Regions from separate parts of the Tianweitania sp. genome, predicted to be linked through region 1. Evidence: predicted binding sites of a transcription regulator. Region 1 holds the regulator's gene; each other region holds the start of a gene.
What was found. The regulator PhoB, encoded in region 1, activates phosphate uptake and scavenging genes when phosphate is short. The targets are predictions, from matches to a motif close to TGTCATNNANCTGTCAT.
Positions count from the first base shown of each region.

Region 2: the regulator PhoB is predicted to act here: its motif matches at 1,726-1,742, upstream of RTX98_RS07575 (YdcH family protein).
Region 3: the regulator PhoB is predicted to act here: its motif matches at 1,809-1,825, upstream of ppk2 (polyphosphate kinase 2).
Region 4: the regulator PhoB is predicted to act here: its motif matches at 2,525-2,541, upstream of RTX98_RS08515 (PstS family phosphate ABC transporter substrate-binding protein).

Region 1 covers NZ_DAMBUH010000168.1:206-4,466, forward strand. The annotation lists partial or broken gene RTX98_RS19990 (ABC transporter permease subunit) at 1-464, opposite strand, end outside; gene xylF (D-xylose ABC transporter substrate-binding protein) at 572-1,609, opposite strand; gene phoB (phosphate regulon transcriptional regulator PhoB) at 1,838-2,527, opposite strand; gene phoU (phosphate signaling complex protein PhoU) at 2,540-3,247, opposite strand; gene pstB (phosphate ABC transporter ATP-binding protein PstB) at 3,268-4,122, opposite strand; partial or broken gene RTX98_RS20015 (phosphate ABC transporter, permease protein PstA) at 4,149-4,261, opposite strand, start outside.
Region 2 covers NZ_DAMBUH010000021.1:34,304-38,564, forward strand. The annotation lists gene RTX98_RS07560 (5-(carboxyamino)imidazole ribonucleotide synthase) at 1-758, opposite strand, end outside; gene purE (5-(carboxyamino)imidazole ribonucleotide mutase) at 755-1,252, opposite strand; gene RTX98_RS07570 (YdcH family protein) at 1,281-1,484, opposite strand; gene RTX98_RS07575 (YdcH family protein) at 1,806-1,985, shown strand; gene RTX98_RS07580 (metalloregulator ArsR/SmtB family transcription factor) at 2,072-2,341, opposite strand; gene RTX98_RS07585 (MFS transporter) at 2,342-3,661, opposite strand; gene RTX98_RS07590 (DUF1192 domain-containing protein) at 3,734-3,928, opposite strand; gene RTX98_RS07595 (NAD(P)H-quinone oxidoreductase) at 4,019-4,261, shown strand, end outside.
Region 3 covers NZ_DAMBUH010000020.1:21,915-26,175, reverse strand. The annotation lists gene RTX98_RS07230 (sorbosone dehydrogenase family protein) at 1-863, shown strand, start outside; gene ppk2 (polyphosphate kinase 2) at 896-1,798, opposite strand; gene RTX98_RS07220 (ATP-binding protein) at 1,907-3,193, shown strand; gene phoU (phosphate signaling complex protein PhoU) at 3,289-4,014, shown strand; gene RTX98_RS07210 (response regulator transcription factor) at 4,154-4,261, shown strand, end outside.
Region 4 covers NZ_DAMBUH010000026.1:2,005-6,265, reverse strand. The annotation lists gene RTX98_RS08530 (sensor histidine kinase) at 1-1,358, opposite strand, end outside; gene RTX98_RS08525 (hypothetical protein) at 1,525-1,890, opposite strand; gene RTX98_RS08520 (hypothetical protein) at 2,059-2,370, shown strand; gene RTX98_RS08515 (PstS family phosphate ABC transporter substrate-binding protein) at 2,632-3,654, shown strand; gene pstC (phosphate ABC transporter permease subunit PstC) at 3,795-4,261, shown strand, end outside.

The DNA of each region.
Region 1 (4,261 bases):
ATAAAGGCAGGAACGCCCATATAAGCAATGACATAGCCCTGTATGGCACCGATAGCCGTGCCGACGATCAGGCCGGAACACAGGGCGATGATCCAGAGCCAATGGCTGCCGAGCGGGATGCCGAAATATTGTGGCAGCCATTGCGCCTGCATGACGCCCATGACCATGCCGGAAAAGCCGAGAATGGAGCCGACCGAAAGGTCGATGTTGCGGGTGACAATCACCAGCACCATGCCGGTCGCCATGATGGCAACAGAAGCCGACTGGACCGATAGGTTCCAGAGATTCCGCGGGGTTAGAAACAGACCGCCGGAGAGGAAATGCAGGCCGACCCAGATGATGGCGAGCGCGGCCAGCATGCCGAGCATGCGTACATCCAGCTCGGTTGCTTTCAGAAAGCGCGCAAAGGGGCCGAGCTCGGATGCCCGCGCACGGTCAACCGGAGTGGTGGTGATGTCGGTCATTCCTGCTCCTTCAGCCGCGCGCGACACGCGCGGCTTGGCGCACCATTCGACTATATGGCAGCAAAAAACGGGGCACTTGGAGCGCCCCGTTTTCCTGGTTCAGCGATTTAGTCGCAGCCCTTCACGCCCTGAGCGGCCCCCTGGCAAGCAGCCTCCTTGGAGATCCAGCCGGCGTCGATCACGAGGTTGAGGTTGTCCTTGGTGATCGGAACCGGGGTGAGGAAGAGCGAGGTGAGTTCCGTGCCGGACGGAGACTTGAACGGCTTCACATCAGCGATGTCTGTCATCGCTTTTCCATCGGCCAGCTGAGAGGCGATCTCGGCGGCAGTCTTGCCGAGTTCGCGCGAGTCCTTCCACACGGAAACGGTCTGCGTGCCCTGGGCGACGCGATTCAGCGCGGCATGGTCGGCATCCTGGCCGGAAACCGGCACGGAGCCGGCGAGACCCTGGGCGCTCAACGCTGCAATGGCACCGCCAGCGGTGCCGTCATTGGCGGCAACCACCGCGTCGACCTTGTTGTCGTTGGCGGTGAGGAACTGCTCCATGTTCTTCTGCGCGTTCGCAGGCAGCCAGCCGTCGGTATAGGCCTCGCCGACATTCTTGATCTTGCCGGAATCGATGGCGTCCTTAAGCACTTCGGTTGCGCCGGCAAACAAGAAGTCGGCATTGGGATCGGCGCCGTTGCCCTTGATGAAGACGTAATTGCCTTCGGGCTTTACCTTGAACACTTCGCGGGCCTGCATGCGGCCGACTTCGACATTGTCGAAGGTGAGATAGAAGGCGTCCTTGCTGTCGATCAGGCGATCATAGCCGACCACCGGGATACCTTCATCGACGGCCTTCTGCACGGCCGGTCCGATGGCGCTGGCATCCTGAGCCAGGATGATCAGGGCGTTGGCGCCCTGCGAGATCAGCGATTCCACATCGGTCAGCTGCTTGGATGCCGAAGACTGCGCGTCGGCGGAGATATACTTGTCGCCGGCGGCCTCGATGGCCTTCTTCATGGCGGCTTCATCGGTTTTCCAGCGTTCTTCCTGGAAGTTGGACCAGGACACGCCGATAGTCTTGTCCTTCGCCTGCGCCATGCCGGCAAAGGCGAACGACAGCGTCACACCCGCCAACAAGGCGGTTGCCAAACGATTCATGATTTCCTCCCTGCACGCAAAAAGCGCGCGACGACCCTCACCGAAGCCGGCGTAGCCGACCTTCTTAGAAAGAGTGACCCAGCGGCGGGGCACCTGTCAACGTAGCCCTTGGGAGCATGCAAGAATGGCAGGGAAGAAGGCATTGGATAGGCGGATAGCTGCTGAAATGCAGCTAAATTGCGCTGGGCAACGGCATCAGCGCCCTGCCCGGCTAGTGGCGTTACGCGCCTATTCCTCGCTGATGGAATAGCCGGCGCCACGCACGGTGCGGATCACGTCCGGCATGCGGTTGGTGTTCACCGCCTTGCGCAAACGGCCGACATGCACGTCCACCGTGCGCTCGTCGATATAGATCGTTTCGCCCCAGACATTGTCGAGCAACTGCCCGCGCGAGAACACGCGGCCGGGATGGCGCATCATGAATTCGAGCAGGCGGAACTCGGTCGGGCCGAGCTTCACTTCGCTCTTCTTGCGGAACACGCGATGGGATTCGCGATCCAGCACGAGGTCGCCGACTTTCAGCACGCTCGACAGCACTTCAGGCTTGGCGCGGCGCAGCAGCGCGCGGACGCGGGCGAGAAATTCCGGCGTCGAAAACGGCTTCACGAGGTAATCATCGGCGCCGGTGGCCAGACCGCGAACGCGGTCGCTTTCTTCGCCGCGGGCAGTCAGCATGATCACCGGCAGGCGTTCGGTTTCGGGGCGCACCCGCAAACGGCGGCAGATCTCGATGCCGGATACGCCGGGCACCATCCAGTCGAGGACGAGAAGGTCCGGCACATGCTCCTGCAGGCGCAGATCGGCTTCGTCGCCACGGGTGACGATCTCGACCTGATAGCCTTCGGATTCCAGATTGTACTGGAGGAGGACGCCCAAAGGCTCCTCATCCTCCACGATCATGATTTTCGGCGCGATCATTCGGTAATCATCTCACGCCAATGAAGGCTGCGTTCCCGTTTCATCCACTTTAGGACGATTGGCCGGAAGCTGCGAGCCGGTCATGACATAATAGGCGTTCTCGGCGATGTTGGTAACATGATCGCCGATGCGCTCCAGGTTCTTGGCGCAGAACAGGAGATGCGTGCAGGCGGTGATGTTGCGCGGATCTTCCATCATGTAGGTCAGGAGTTCGCGGAACACGGCCGTATATTGCACGTCGATCTTCTCGTCGTCGGCCCGCAGCGGCACCAGAGCCTCGGCGTCGCGCTCGATATAGATATCGACGACGCGTTCGAGTTGGTGCTGGACCAGCTCGGCCATGGACTCGATGCTGTGCGCGAATGTCTGCGAGGCCGGGCTCTTGTCGACTGCCGCAACGCGCTTGCCGAGGTTCTTCGCGAGATCGCCGATGCGCTCGAGATCAGACGCGATGCGGATCGCGCCGACAACCGTGCGCAGATCGTCGGCCATCGGCTGACGCTTGCCGATCAGGGTAATGGCGCGCTCGTCGAGTTCACGCTGACGGGCATCCATCACTGCGTCGTCGGCAATGACGCGACGTGCCATATCCTGCTCGCCTTCAAGCAGAGCGACCGTCGCGGCTTGAACCATAGCGGCCGAAAAATGCCCCATGTCGCGGATGATCCGGTCGATGGCGGCAAGTTCCTCGTCGAAGGAAGTAACGGTATGTGCAACCATGATGCTGCTCCCCTGCCCGATCAGCCGAAGCGACCGGTGATGTAGTCTTGCGTGCGCTTTTCGGCGGGGCTCGTGAAAATCATCTCGGTGGGGCCTTCCTCGACCAGGATGCCGAGATGGAAGAAGGCCGTGCGCTGCGACACGCGGGCCGCCTGCTGCATCGAGTGGGTCACGATCACGATCGTGTAGTTGGCGCGCAGCTCGTCGATCAGCTCTTCGATCTTGGCGGTGGCGATCGGGTCGAGTGCCGAACAGGGCTCGTCCATCAGGATCACTTCGGGCGACACCGCGATGGCGCGCGCGATGCAAAGGCGCTGCTGCTGGCCGCCGGACAGGCCGGTGCCGACTTCATGCAAACGGTCCTTCACCTCGTTGAAAAGCGAGGCCTTCTGCAGGCTTTCCACCACGATCTGTTCGAGATCGGTTTTGGAGGTGGCGAGGCCATGAATGCGCGGTCCGTAAGCGACGTTTTCGAAGATGGTTTTGGGGAACGGGTTCGGCTTCTGGAACACCATGCCGATGCGGGCACGCAATTCCACTACGTCGAGCTTGGGATCATAGAGATCTTCGCCGTCCAGCTGGATCGTGCCGGAAACGCGCGCACCTTCGATCGTGTCGTTCATGCGGTTGAGGCAGCGCAGGAAGGTCGACTTGCCGCAGCCCGACGGCCCGATGAAAGCCGTGACGGCCTTTTCCGGGATGTCGATCGAGACATCGAACAGCGCCTGCTTCGCACCATAGAACACGTTGACGTCCTGGGCATGCACGCGCACCTGGCGCGGTTCCGGATCGGGCGTTCGCACGGTCTGGAACTTGGCGGGCAACGTGACCGAAGCCTTGTCGGCAATGGCGACCGGGGCGACGTTCGCGTTCATTTTCTGGGTCTCCGGAGCATTAAACATCATGCGCGCCTTTCGAAGCGCGACCGCAGAACAATGGCGATCGCATTGAGGGCCAACATTACAGTGAGAAGGATAATGATCGCCGCCGCGGTCTTTGGTTCGAAGTAGTTGC
Region 2 (4,261 bases), on a different contig from region 1:
ATGACGCCGACATAATCGAGCGCTTCGAGGATGCGGCCTGCGACGGCCTTTGCGGTCTCAACCACCTCGGTTGACACATGGGCCGGCACCGTCGACGTTCTTAGAATGCCCTCGCGGTGGATATTCTCGGCCGGATCGAAGGCGACGATTGTGCCGTCCTGCCCGCGCCCGGCAATGACCGAGATTTCCCGCTCGAAGGGCACCAGCGCTTCCAGGATCAGCGGAACGCTGCCCATCTCTGCACAGGCGCCAGCCGTGTCCGCGTCTCGCGCATCGCGGAACACCCGTTGCCCCTTGCCGTCATAACCTAGCCGCCGCGTCTTGAGGATGCCACGGCCGCCGAATTGCTGGATCGCTGCGCCTAGCCCAGCATCGTCGTCGACGGCCACGAAGTCAGCCGTTTCGATGCCTATGCCATTCAGAAACTGCTTTTCCGTCAAACGATCTTGAGCCACTTCCAAGGCGCGCGCTGGCGGAAACAGCAAACCATGGGCAACCAGCCGCTCACCCGCTGGCAAGGGCACGTTCTCGAACTCGTAGGTGACGACGTCAGAAGCCTGTGCGAGCTCGTCCAAGGCCGCGGGATCGTCATAGGCCGCCACGATCTGCCGGTTGGCGACTTGCGCAGCCGGACAATCCTCAGCGGGCTCAAGAATGATCGTTTTGTAGGATAGCCGTGCGGCAGCCATGGCCAGCATGCGGCCAAGCTGCCCGCCGCCGACGATGCCGATGGTTGATCCGGCCGGCAGCGCGCTCATGCGTCATCCGAAGGTGCTGCGGCCACTTTCGCGGTCTGTTCGGCGCGATAGGCATCCAGCCGTTCAGCCAGAGCCGGATCGGTCAGGGCGAGAACGGCCGCAGCCAGCAATGCTGCGTTCACCGCTCCCGCACGGCCGATCGCCAACGTGCCGACAGGGATGCCGGCCGGCATCTGCACGATCGATAAAAGCGAGTCCTGCCCTGACAAAGCCTTAGATTCCACCGGTACGCCGAACACCGGCAAGGGTGTCATGGCCGCCGTCATGCCCGGAAGATGCGCAGCGCCCCCTGCCCCGGCGATCACGACCTTGAAGCCGGCTGCTTTCGCGCCGTGAGCGAACGCAACAAGGCGATCGGGCGTGCGATGTGCCGACACGATCCGGTCATCATGCGAGATGCCGAGTTGATCCAGCGTTTCAGCTGCGTGCTTCATGGTCGCCCAGTCGGACTGGCTTCCCATGATAACAGCGACATCGGCGGGCTTCCCGTCCATGTGGCGTCCTGTTCCTGTTCGCCTGAAATCAGGCGATGATATCGGGGATGATCTTGTCGTTGGCCTGAGACAGGCGATCCTTCAGCGCAAGCTTCTTCTTTTTCATGCGCTGGATCTGAAGCGGATCGCATCCGGTGGCCATCATGGCATTGATGGCCGCGTCGAAATCAGCGTGTTCCTGCTTTATGCGGGCATATTCCAGGCGGTTTTCGGCCTGATCCTGATCGGGCATAAAGAAACAACTCCGATATCCATACGCGGGCGAACATGGCTCAAGCCACTACCCGGCTGCTTGCTCGCGCATAGCATACCTCAACTGCGGATAAAATCCGTCTCCCTCAAGAACTAAGGGACGGACACAAGCAAATAGACCGGGCTCATCCGGCATCGCTCGGCTTTTTAGAAAAAGATTCCGATCACATTCAGCATCGTGAGAATCTGACGTTCGACATCCCGGTTCTTTGGTGGCAAACTGTCATCGAGCTGTCACGGAGCCTGTTCCGCGGTGGAACGGGCCTGGATGGTTCAGAGGAACCAGAAGGGAGACTAGTTGATGTCTTTGACTTCCCATCTTGAGGTGTTGGAACGCAAGCATGGCGATCTCGAGCGCGAGATCGATCAGGCGCAGGCAAGCCCCTCAGTTGACGACCTCCAAGTTCTGACGTTGAAGCGGCGCAAGCTCGCGCTGAAGGATGAGATCACGAAACTCAAGGTGGCGCACACGACCCATTGATCGTGCGCAATGGCCCTTAGGGCCGAACGAAGCAGACGTCTTCAACGCTCCGCGCTGCCCTCCGGGTGGCGCGGTTTTCGTTTCAACTAATCTTCAAGTTCCCAGAACTGATCCACCCAAAGATTGAGCTTGAGAAAGCCCGGACCGCCGGCGGCATAGATGCGCTTGGTACCCTCTGCCTTGACCGTTGCCAGCCCCGCATCCAGCAGGACCCTAAGATGCTGCGACACTGCGGGCCGCGAAACGGTGAGACCCGCCGCTAGCTGACCAACTGTCTTGGGTCCGCGTCGTAGATCTTCGAGCAACCGGCGCCGATTGGGATCGGCAACGGCAAGGAATGGATCACTGTCCGCCATTCAGGCAGAAGACACGAGTTCCCGCTCGTTTTCAACGTCCGATACCGTGCTGTCCGATGTCTCCGGCTCCGGCTCTGGTTCCGGGTCGTCCGGCCCACGCGGATCAAGCAAACCGGCCTGGGGCGTGACGGCGCGTTCGGCCGGCAAGGCATTGAACGCTTCCTTGTTTTCGGGCGGCACAGCCGCGCGTTGCGAGACACGGACCAGCGTGTAACAGCCAAGCAGGAAGTGAGGCAGCGCGGTGGCCAGAAACAAAGCTTCCGGGCGCAGGCGCGCCATCAGAAACGAGCCAAGCAGCGGCCCGATCATCGTACCGAAACCATAAAGCAGCAGCAGCCCGCCGGAAATTTTCACGAAGTTGCTGGAGTCTGCGTGGTCGTTAGCATGCGCTACGGCCAGGGAATAAAGAATATAGGCCATCGCTCCGTAACAAGCGGCCAAGGCGATCACCACACTGCCGGATCGCGCCTCGACGGAAAAGGCAAGTACGCCAATGAGTGCGGCCAGAAAGCCGGCGCCCGCCAGGATATAGCGGCGGTCGGTTTTGTCCGACAGCCGTCCTGCCGGCATCTGCATCGCAGCACCGGCGATCACCACAAGGCTCATCATCAGAGCGATCTGTGCCGTGGAGATCCCGATCCGTGCGCCATAAACCGGCCCCAGCGTTCCCCAGGCGCCGTTGGCGACGCCGATCAGGAGGCAGGCCATGAACGAAACCGGGGAGTTCGCGAAAAGCCCACGCAGATCGAGCGAGACTTCCTGCAACGGGCGCGGCGTTACGGCCGTGGAAATCGCTGTCGGGATCAGCGAGCAGCAGAACAGGATGCCCGACACCATGAACAGCGAGCTCTGCCGGACATCGAAGGCCGCCACCGCCATCTGCCCCGCCATGATCGAAGCGTAGGTTACCATCATGTAAAGGCCGAACACCGTGCCGCGATTCTCGTTCGTCGCCTTCTCGTTCAGCCAGCTTTCAACGACCATGAAGGCGCCGGCCATGACGAAGCCGGTGCAGACTCGCGACAGAATCCAGGCGGCCTCGTTGATAAACAGGCCGGTAAACAGAACGATGATCGCAGCCGAAGCCGCAAAGGTCCCGAAGGCACGCACATGGCCGACGCGACGCACGAGGCGCGGCGCAAAGATGCAGCCGGTAACAAAGCCTCCTGCCCAGGCCGTGCCGAGAAGACCCAGCGCGAAGGTCGAAAACCCTTCCGCCTGCCCGCGCAAAGGCAACAGGAGGTTATGCAGACCGGACGCAGCCAGGAGAAAGGCTGTTCCGCGCAGCAGCGAAAAGATCGGGCGGTAAGTAGCAAGCATCAGAGAACCGTCGGCACCGCTTATCAGACATCGCTTATGCGATTCGGTTTGAGCGAAAGCGACAGGTCGCGCCTAACTGCGGCGGAAAAGCGCCTCGGCGGCAGATTTCGTTTCGCCCTTTGCGTCGATCGTGGTCTGCAACCGTTTAATTTCAGCCTTCAGCGTGCCGATGCGTTCGTTCAACTCGCCTATCGACAAGAGACTGAGATCTTGTCCGATCTCGTGGGTCTTGGCGCGCTTTGTCGGTTCGTCGTCGAAGATGCTCATGGGTTCCTCCGATTGCCCCCGCTTGTTCCAGGGATAGATAATCGGAACACAAGAAAGACAACCGGCAAGACCCAAGCTTGGAGAAACAAGATGGACGACACGGCGACGCAAACGGATTTGCCTGAGGTCATGACGGCAATTGCCATCACCGAACCCGGCGAGCCATCGGTGCTCAAGCCCGAACAGCGTCCTCTCCCCGAACTTCGTCCCGGCGAAGTCCTGATCCGCGTTCGCGCTGCTGGCGTCAATCGGCCGGATGTGGCGCAACGACAAGGCACCTATCCCGCACCGAAGGATGCGTCCGATCTACCAGGCCTTGAAGTTTCCGGCGAA
Region 3 (4,261 bases), on a different contig from region 1:
CCGCCATCTGGCAGGTGGATCGGCAAACGGGTGCAGCGCGCGTTTATGCGTCCGGCTTGCGCAATCCGAACGGGCTAAGCTTCAATCCGCAGGATGGCCGGCTTTGGGCCGTCGTGAACGAGCGCGATGAACTCGGGCCGAACCTCGTTCCCGATTACATGACATCGGTGCAGGACGGCGCGTTCTATGGTTGGCCATGGAGCTATTATGGCGGCCATGTCGATCAGCGCGTGCATCCGCAAAGGCCGGATATGGTGGAGAAGGCAATCCCCGCCGACTATGCCCTGTCCAGTCACGTCGCGGCCCTGGGCATGACCTTCTCCATGAACTCGGCTCTGCCGGCAGCCTTCGCCAATGGTGCCTTTATCGGCGAACATGGCAGCTGGAACCGCACGGCGTTCAACGGCTACAAGGTCGTTTACGTGCCTTTCGAAAATGGCAAGCCGGTCGGCAAGGCGCAGGATGTCGTGACCGGCTTCCTGCAAGGAGACGAGGCTCAAGGGCGTCCGGTGGGTGTCGGCATCGACGGTACGGGCGCACTCCTGGTTGCCGATGACGCCGGCAACACGGTCTGGCGCGTGGCGGCTGCAGACGGCACGATCTCGCCGCTGCCAGTCGGTACCGACCAGATCGGTGCGAATGCCGGGGCGCAGGCATCGGCTTCAAACCTGCAATCTTTGCCGGAAGCCGGTAGCGTGGGCCAAGTCCAACCGAACCAGAACGCCGCTCCAGCGGCTTCAACCGACGAACTACTGACCGGTCAGCAACCCAGCCCGTCAGCCGCGCAAGGAAATGCGGCTTCCGGCGGACCGTCCCAAACGCAGATTGCGCCGGCTGTTCTACCGAGCGCAACGCCGCGCTAAGCCGAAAACTGACTTCGCTCGACGCCCTGATCTCAAGGCGTCAGCAGCTTCGGCCCTTCGCCGACGATCTTCTTGTCGGGCTCGCCGATCGCGTCGCGGTCGCGGCCGGTATAAGGGATTGTCAGCAGCACGTGCCGGATGGCCTCGATCCGTGCACGGCGCTTGTCGTTTGAACGCACAACCAGCCAGGGCGCATGCTTGGTGTGGGTCGCTTCGAACATCTCATTGCGTGCGCGGGTATAAGCGTCCCAGCGGCCAAGGCCCGCAATGTCGATAGGCGAGAACTTCCAGCTTTTCAGGATGCTGTGGCGCCGGTCGTGAAAGCGCTTGAGCTGTGTTTCGCGCCCGATATCCAGCCAGATCTTGAAGAAGTGGATGCCGTCATTGACGATCATCTGCTCCAACAGGGGCGCTTCATGCAGGAAGCGCTGGTGCTCTTCTTCCGTGCAGAACCCCATCACGCGCTCGACGCCGGCCCGGTTGTACCAGGAGCGGTCGAAGGTCACGAACTCGCCATGACTCGGAAACTGCTGGATGTAGCGCTGGAAATACCACTGGCCGCGCTCGGTTTCGGTGGGCTTGGGCAGAGCCACGTTGCGCGCCGTGCGGGGATTGAGGTTGGCGCGAAAGGCCCCGATTGTACCGCCTTTGCCCGCGGCGTCGCGGCCTTCGAACACGATCATCACGCGTTTGCCGGTTTTCAGCAGCCAATCCTGTAGTCTGACCAGCTCGACCTGAAGCTTGTCGAAGTGTGCTTCGAACGGGTCCTTCTTCATGCCCTTGTCGTAAGGAAAGCCGCCGGCGCTCAGCTCGTTATCCTCGATCCAGTTCGGCAGATCGGGCTCGTCGATGTCGAACAGGTGGGTCGTTCCATCGATCTCGAGCGTCACCGCCGCCGTGTCGGGAAAATTTGCCGGCGCTATTTTTTCGCTCATCCCGTTCTCCTGCAATCAGCCTGTCATGGTATCTGATGCATGGAGATAGTTCCTGAGCCGGATTTGGAAACAGGGCCGCTTGCAGGAGCGGGAAAGGGAGGGTGCATCGTGGCAGCCGAAGGGCTTGAAAGGCGGCGGGACCGAGGTCCGCATGTGTCGGCGCTGGCGATCCTTGTTGTCGCTTTGCTTGCCATTGCGGTGCTGTGCACGCTTCAGCCCACGCTTCTTTGGCCGAGCCTTGGCTTTGCTCTCGCTCTGATCCTTGTCGCGCTGGTAACGTCCGGCCGGGCAGCCAAGAGCATTGCCTTGCCGGATAGTGGCCCGTGGTTGAGCCAGGATGTCCAGGCACCTCCGAGCTTTTCTCAACTCGATCTGGCCCGCGCGGTCGCCGATCCCCTGATCGTATTCGATCGCAACGGCGTGGTGATCCATGCCAATCCGGCAGCGCTCTCGGCCTTTGATCCGGTAACCCCCGGCACGATGCTGCAACTGCGGTTTCGCGCGCCCGAGCTGCAAAGCCTTGTGGAACATGCGCTGAACGGCAGCGATGGAAGCGAACCGGTGGATTATGCCGAGCGCTTTCCCGTGGAACGGGTGTACCGCGTTAGCGTCGCACGGCTCGATGCAACGCGCGGCCTGTTCGCGCTTATCTTCCGCGATCACAGCGAAGCGCGGCGCATCGACCGGATGCGCGCCGACTTCATTGCCAATGCCAGCCATGAGTTGCGCACGCCGCTCGCTTCCATTTCCGGCTTCATCGAAACGCTGCGCGGCCCGGCCCGTAACGACGCCGCCGCACGCGATCGTTTCCTTGGCATCATGCAAGACCAGACCGGTCGCATGGCCCGCCTGATCGACGACCTCCTTTCGCTGTCGCGGGTGGAAATGAAGCCGATGCTGAAGCCGGGAGAAACAGCCGACCTGCGCCCGATCCTTGAAGCGGTCATCGCCACGATCAGCCCGCGTGCGAGGGAAGCCGGCCTGGCGATCGAGACTGATCTGGAAGAGGGAGAGGCCAAGGTTCTGGGCGACCGCGACGAACTGTTTCAGGTGTTCGAGAACCTTCTGGAAAACGCCTGTAAATATGGCCGATCCGGCGAACGCGTGGATGTAAGACTCCACCGGACTACGGAAGGCGGGCAAGCCGGCATCGCCGCTTCGGTGCGCGATCATGGGCCGGGCATTCCGGCCGAACACATCCCGCGAATCACCGAGCGCTTCTACCGGATCGATGCTGAAGCCAGCCGCAACCAGAAAGGGACAGGTCTGGGTCTGGCAATCGTCAAGCACATCGTGACCCGCCACAATGCGCGTCTGTCGATCCGCTCCAAGATTGGGGAAGGCACGGAGTTCACGGTTTTCTTCCCCGATCAGCCTGCCATATCATCGAATTAGGGCTGGCTTGCCGCAAAAATTCGTCGTTTTGTCACGCAAAACAGGTATCTGAATGGGAATCATCCGACTCCCATCTGCATCGGACAAGAACCGCAATGGTCGCTCAGCAGCATATCGTTCGCGCCTATGACGAGGAACTGAAGTTCCTTTCGGCGCGCATTGGCGCCATGGGTGGTCATGCCGAGCGCATGGTGGAACGCGCCGTGCAGGCGCTGGTGAGTTCCGATGCCGCCTTGGCGCAACGCATCATCCGCGACGACAAGATGCTGGATGACGCCCAGCGCGAGATCGACGAAAAGGCCATCGTCATCATCGCCCGCCGCCAGCCGCTGGCGCATGATCTGCGCGAAATCATCGGCGCGATCCGCATTTCCAGCGACCTCGAGCGCATCGGCGATCTCGGCAAGAACATTGCCAAGCGCGTGGTGGCCGTCAGCGAAGCACGCCAGCCGTTGCGTGTGTTTCGCGGCATGGAAGCGCTGTCGGCGCTGGCTCTCGCTCAGCTCAAGGAAGTGCTGGATATCTTCGCCAGCCGCTCGGTAGACCGCATCGCCTCCTTGCGCGATCGCGACGACCAGATCGACCAGATGTACACGTCGATGTTCCGCGAATTGCTGACCTATATGATGGAAGATCCGCGCAACATCGCGCCCTGCACACATCTTCTGTTCTGCGCCAAGAACATCGAGCGCATCGGCGATCATGCGACCAACATCGCGGAAACGGTTTATTACACCGCGACCGGCCGTCAGCTTCCGACGGAACGGCCCAAGGATGATCTCAGCCACGACGTCATCGCGCCGATGGCAGTTTCTCAGTGAGCCTGCGACTTCAAGGCGCCTGACAGACTATAGCATCAAGCGCTTCAATCGGTTACCCGCGTTTAGGTCTTTGCCTCGGCTGCACTTGCCCGCATAATAGGCATGGATCGACACTCTTCGCTTGGGAGACCGGCTGCTTTTGGAATCCAGCCTGAAATTCGTCATTGCTGACGATCATCCATTGTTTCGCGGCGCTTTGCGACATGCGCTGGTGGGACTTGGAGAGGACATCCGAATACTGGAAGCC
Region 4 (4,261 bases), on a different contig from region 1:
GTGGTGGTCGGCTCCGAAACAAGCGGGCCGTCGCGCTCGATCCAGTCGAGAACGAAGTGCTCGACATCGTCGCGCATTTCCGCATTCCAGCTGAGATCGATATGGCCATCTTCCACCGAAAGCGCGCCGTGCTTGAAGGCGTTGGTGGCAAGCTCGTGCAGGATCAGCGACAAGGACAGGGCCTGCTTGGAGCCGAGTGCAATGGCCGGCCCTTGGATCGTAAACTGCTTGTTGCGTTTGTCGCTATGCAGATTGACGACCGCATCGGCGATCTGTGTGACGCCCGTGCGCCCGCCTACGCCAACCTGGATCATGTCATGCGCGCGTCCCAGAACCTGGATGCGGTCGCTGATGCTCTTGCGCGCGCCGGGCAGGTCCACGGCCGAGCGCATCGTCTGCGAAACGATCGCCTGAACCATGGCCAGCTGGTTTTTCATGCGATGCGCCAGTTCCTGGTTCAGAACCTCCTGCTGGCGTTCGGACTGCACCCGATCGGTGACATCGAGAGCCTGGACGAAGATGCCGTCCACTTTTCCAGCTGGATCCCAGAGTGCTTGGTAAACGAAATCAACAACGCGCTCTTCCGGCTTTCCGTCCAACAAACGCTTCAAGGTGATCGGCATGTTGGTGCCGACATAGGTTTCGCCGGTGCGATACACCGCATCGAGCAGATCGATGAAGCCTTGTTCGGCGATCTCAGGGAGTGCTTGGCGCACGGAACGGCCAACCAGATCCTTGCGCCCGACCAGATGCTCATAAGACGCGTTGGCCATTTCGAACACGTGCTCGGGGCTGCGAAGAACGGCGACACTGCCCGGTGCCTGTTCAAAGACCTGCCGCAACAAGTCGCTTTCACGATGATGCTGGCGCCGCGCAATCACTGCCCCCGTTGTTTCTGCACAAGCGCAGAACATGCCGAGCACCGTACCGTCATCGCCACGCACCGGCGTATAGGAAAAGGCGAAATGCGTTTCTTCGGGATAGCCGTTACGGTGCATGGTGAACTGGATGTCGTCCATCTGCGTGCCGATACCTTGGTAAGCCCGCGCGAGGATCGGTTCGACGTCTTCCCAGATATCGAACCACAAGTCGCGAAGGGGCTGGCCGAGCGCGTCGGGATGGCGGTTGCCGCACATCGCAGCATAGCCGTCATTATAAAGTGTGGTCTGTTCTGGTCCCCACACGATCAGCATGGGTTGAACCGAGCCCAGCGCCAGACCGACTGTCGTGCGCAATTGCGACGACCAGCTGGCTGGAACACCGAGAGGGGATCGGGTCCAGTCAAAGCCGCGCATCAACGCGCCGCATTCGCCGCCATTTTGCAGAATGGGGTCGTCCACCCAGTCAGTCGTCGTCATCGGTGGGCGTTCATCCAGCTCCGAAGGAACTTACGTCTTAGCGTCATCCAGCGGCGGGGTCACCATCATCTGTAAGTGTCGAACCGGTCTGCCCGACAATCTCCTGACATAAAAAGCGCCCGGCTGATGAAGCCGGACGCTTTTTCACTACCCGTGATCGAGGCGATCAGACTTCGCCGAAGCGCGAGCCTTCCCGCGAGTTGTCGCGGGCGATCGAACGCTCTTCATCGTCGTCTGGCAGGGCTTCATCGGACTCCTGATAAGGATTGTCGTCATCCTGGCCGGTTACGTCCTCGGCCTCATCGTCTTCGATTTCGTCAAGCGAGACGAGGTCTTCGTCGTCGTCGAACAGATCGGCTTCGGCGAGCTCCGCATCTTCCGTGTCGATCTCGTCGTCACCCAGAAGATCGTCGTCCGCAAGTACGGCACCATCTTCGGTCCCTGCGGTGTCGGCACCGGGGAGACGATTCTCGTCGCCAGGCAAGCGATCTTCGTTCAACGCATCGTTTCGGCGATTATCTTGGTCGGCCATGGTGGTCTCCTTCCCGAGACATGTTGATCGAACCTAGAACCATTCTGGTGACGGTTTGTTGCGGCAGCGCGACGGCATTTCTGTTTGTGTCCTGCCACTTCGGTTGGGGAACAAAGCTTTGGCCTATCCGTTTCCAGAACTTCCATTCATTGATTTGAGGACCGATCCATGCCGTCTTTCTCGAAATTCCGCGACGATCTTGGAGGCGACGTGAGCGATCAGCTTGCTTCGCTGCAGAAGGAAGTGGCAGTGCTGCGCAAGCAGGTGAAGAAGCAGTCGTCGCAGGTTTATGACGATGCGTCCGAAACCATCGCGGATCTGATCGACAGCTTCCTCACCAACACCAAGGGCGCGCGCAAGGAGCTGTATTCCAAGGCTCGTTTCGTGGAAGCCACGGCCAAGGACAACCCGGTCGCAACCGCCGTTGTCGGCTTCACCATTATCGGCCTGCTGATCGCGCTGTTTTCCTCGCGCCGCTGATCTCTGAGACTTGACCGATCCAAGCAGAAGCCGGCCTCGCGCCGGCTTTTTGCTGTTCGGCGATGAGTCCTAGACTCTGCTTGCTAAGAATTAGACGCCGCTGTTGTATCGGGCCGGCGGATGATCTTCACACATCATTAAGCCGATATAAAACTGTCATGTAACTGTTACACAGACCCCCTAAGCCTCCCCTCGCAGCCCGCGGGCAAGACGCCCCACGGTGCATCCGAATTTGACTTTATCCGGAACGGAGTAGGCTCCATGAACAAGCTTTTGCTTTCGACCGCCGTTGCGGCGATCCTCCTCGCAGGCCCAGCCTCGGCTCAGTCCCGCGACACCATCCAGATCGCCGGTTCCTCGACCGTGCTGCCTTTTGCTTCGATCGTTGCCGAAGAATTCGGCAACGCTTTCCCTGACTTCAAGGCACCTGTCGTCGGCTCCGGCGGCACCGGTGGCGGTCTGAAGCAGTTCTGTGAAGGTGTGGGCGAAAACACCATCGACATTGCCAACGCATCGCGTCCGATCAAGAAGGAAGAGATCGAGGCCTGCAAGTCCAAGGGCGTTGAGAAGATCCAGGAAGTCCAGTTCGGCTTCGACGGCATCGTGTTCGCCACCAGCAGCAACCAGGGCGATTTCAAGCTGCAGCCGGTCCACGTCTACAAGGCGATCGCCGCGCAGGTTCCGGTTGACGGCAAGATGGTCGCCAACCCCTACAAGAACTGGAAAGAGATCGACGCATCGCTTCCGGACCAGGAAATCAACGTCGCGATCCCGGGCTCCAACCACGGCACCCGCGAAGTTTTCCAGGAGAAGATGATCGCTGCTGGCTGTAAGGAAGCCAAGCTGCCGGAAATGGACAAGGAAGCCATGACCAAGGCTTGCGAGACCTTCCGTCAGGACGTGGTTGTCGAAATTTCCGGTGATTACACCGAGACGCTGGCTCGCTTGCAGGCCAATCCGTCCACCGTCGGCGTGTTCGGCCTTTCCTTCTACGAACAGAACCGCGACACGCTGAAGGTTGCCGACGTTTCCGGCGTCACGCCTTCGCTCGAGACCGTTGCTTCGGGCAAGTATCCGGTGTCGCGTCCGCTCTACTTCTACGTCAAGGGCGAGCACATCGGCACGATCCCGGGCATCAAGGAATATACCGAGTTCTTCCTGTCCGACGCCGTGACCGGCTCGGGCGGCACGCTGGAAGGCGCTGGCCTCATCCCGATGCCGGACGACAAGCGCGCCGAAGCCTTGAAGGCTTTCGAAGACGGCAAGACCGTCGCAGCGAAGTAAACTGATTGAGAAGGGCGGGGCGCATCAGCGCTCCGCCTTTTTCAGTGTCTTGCCACGCGCGCAGCTGCCAGCATTGTCTTTGCCTTAAAGCCTGGTCGCGCATAGCCGACTTGTTTTGACGTCTTTTCTGGAGTGGGTTCGTGAACAGCCTGGTCGTTGCCGCTCTGCTTCTCCTTCTCCTGGCCGCATCCTATAAGATCGGCCTTTCGCGTAGCCGCGCCGTTGCAGGCAGCAGCACGCTGAAGATGCATTCGCGCCCGAACTATCATGGTATGATGGTGGCGCTCTGGTGCCTGGTGCCAGCACTCGCCATTCTGCTTGTCTGGTTTTTTGTCGGCGACGACGTTGTTCGCACCTACACGCTGTCGCTTTTGCCGCCCGAGGTGGTGAACGGCGATCCCACGCAACTGCGCGATGCGCTTCGTCGCGTCGAGCAGATTTCCACCGGCTACGGCGTGGTTGGCGATGCCCAGCCCTACGAAAACGCCGCCGGGCAGTCCCTGCACGAATTTCGCCTGCTGACCTTCTGGGCCACTGTTGCGGTGGCGGCCGGCCTGGGCATCATCGGACTACTCGTCATGCGCGCCCGCATCGCGCCGCGGCTGCG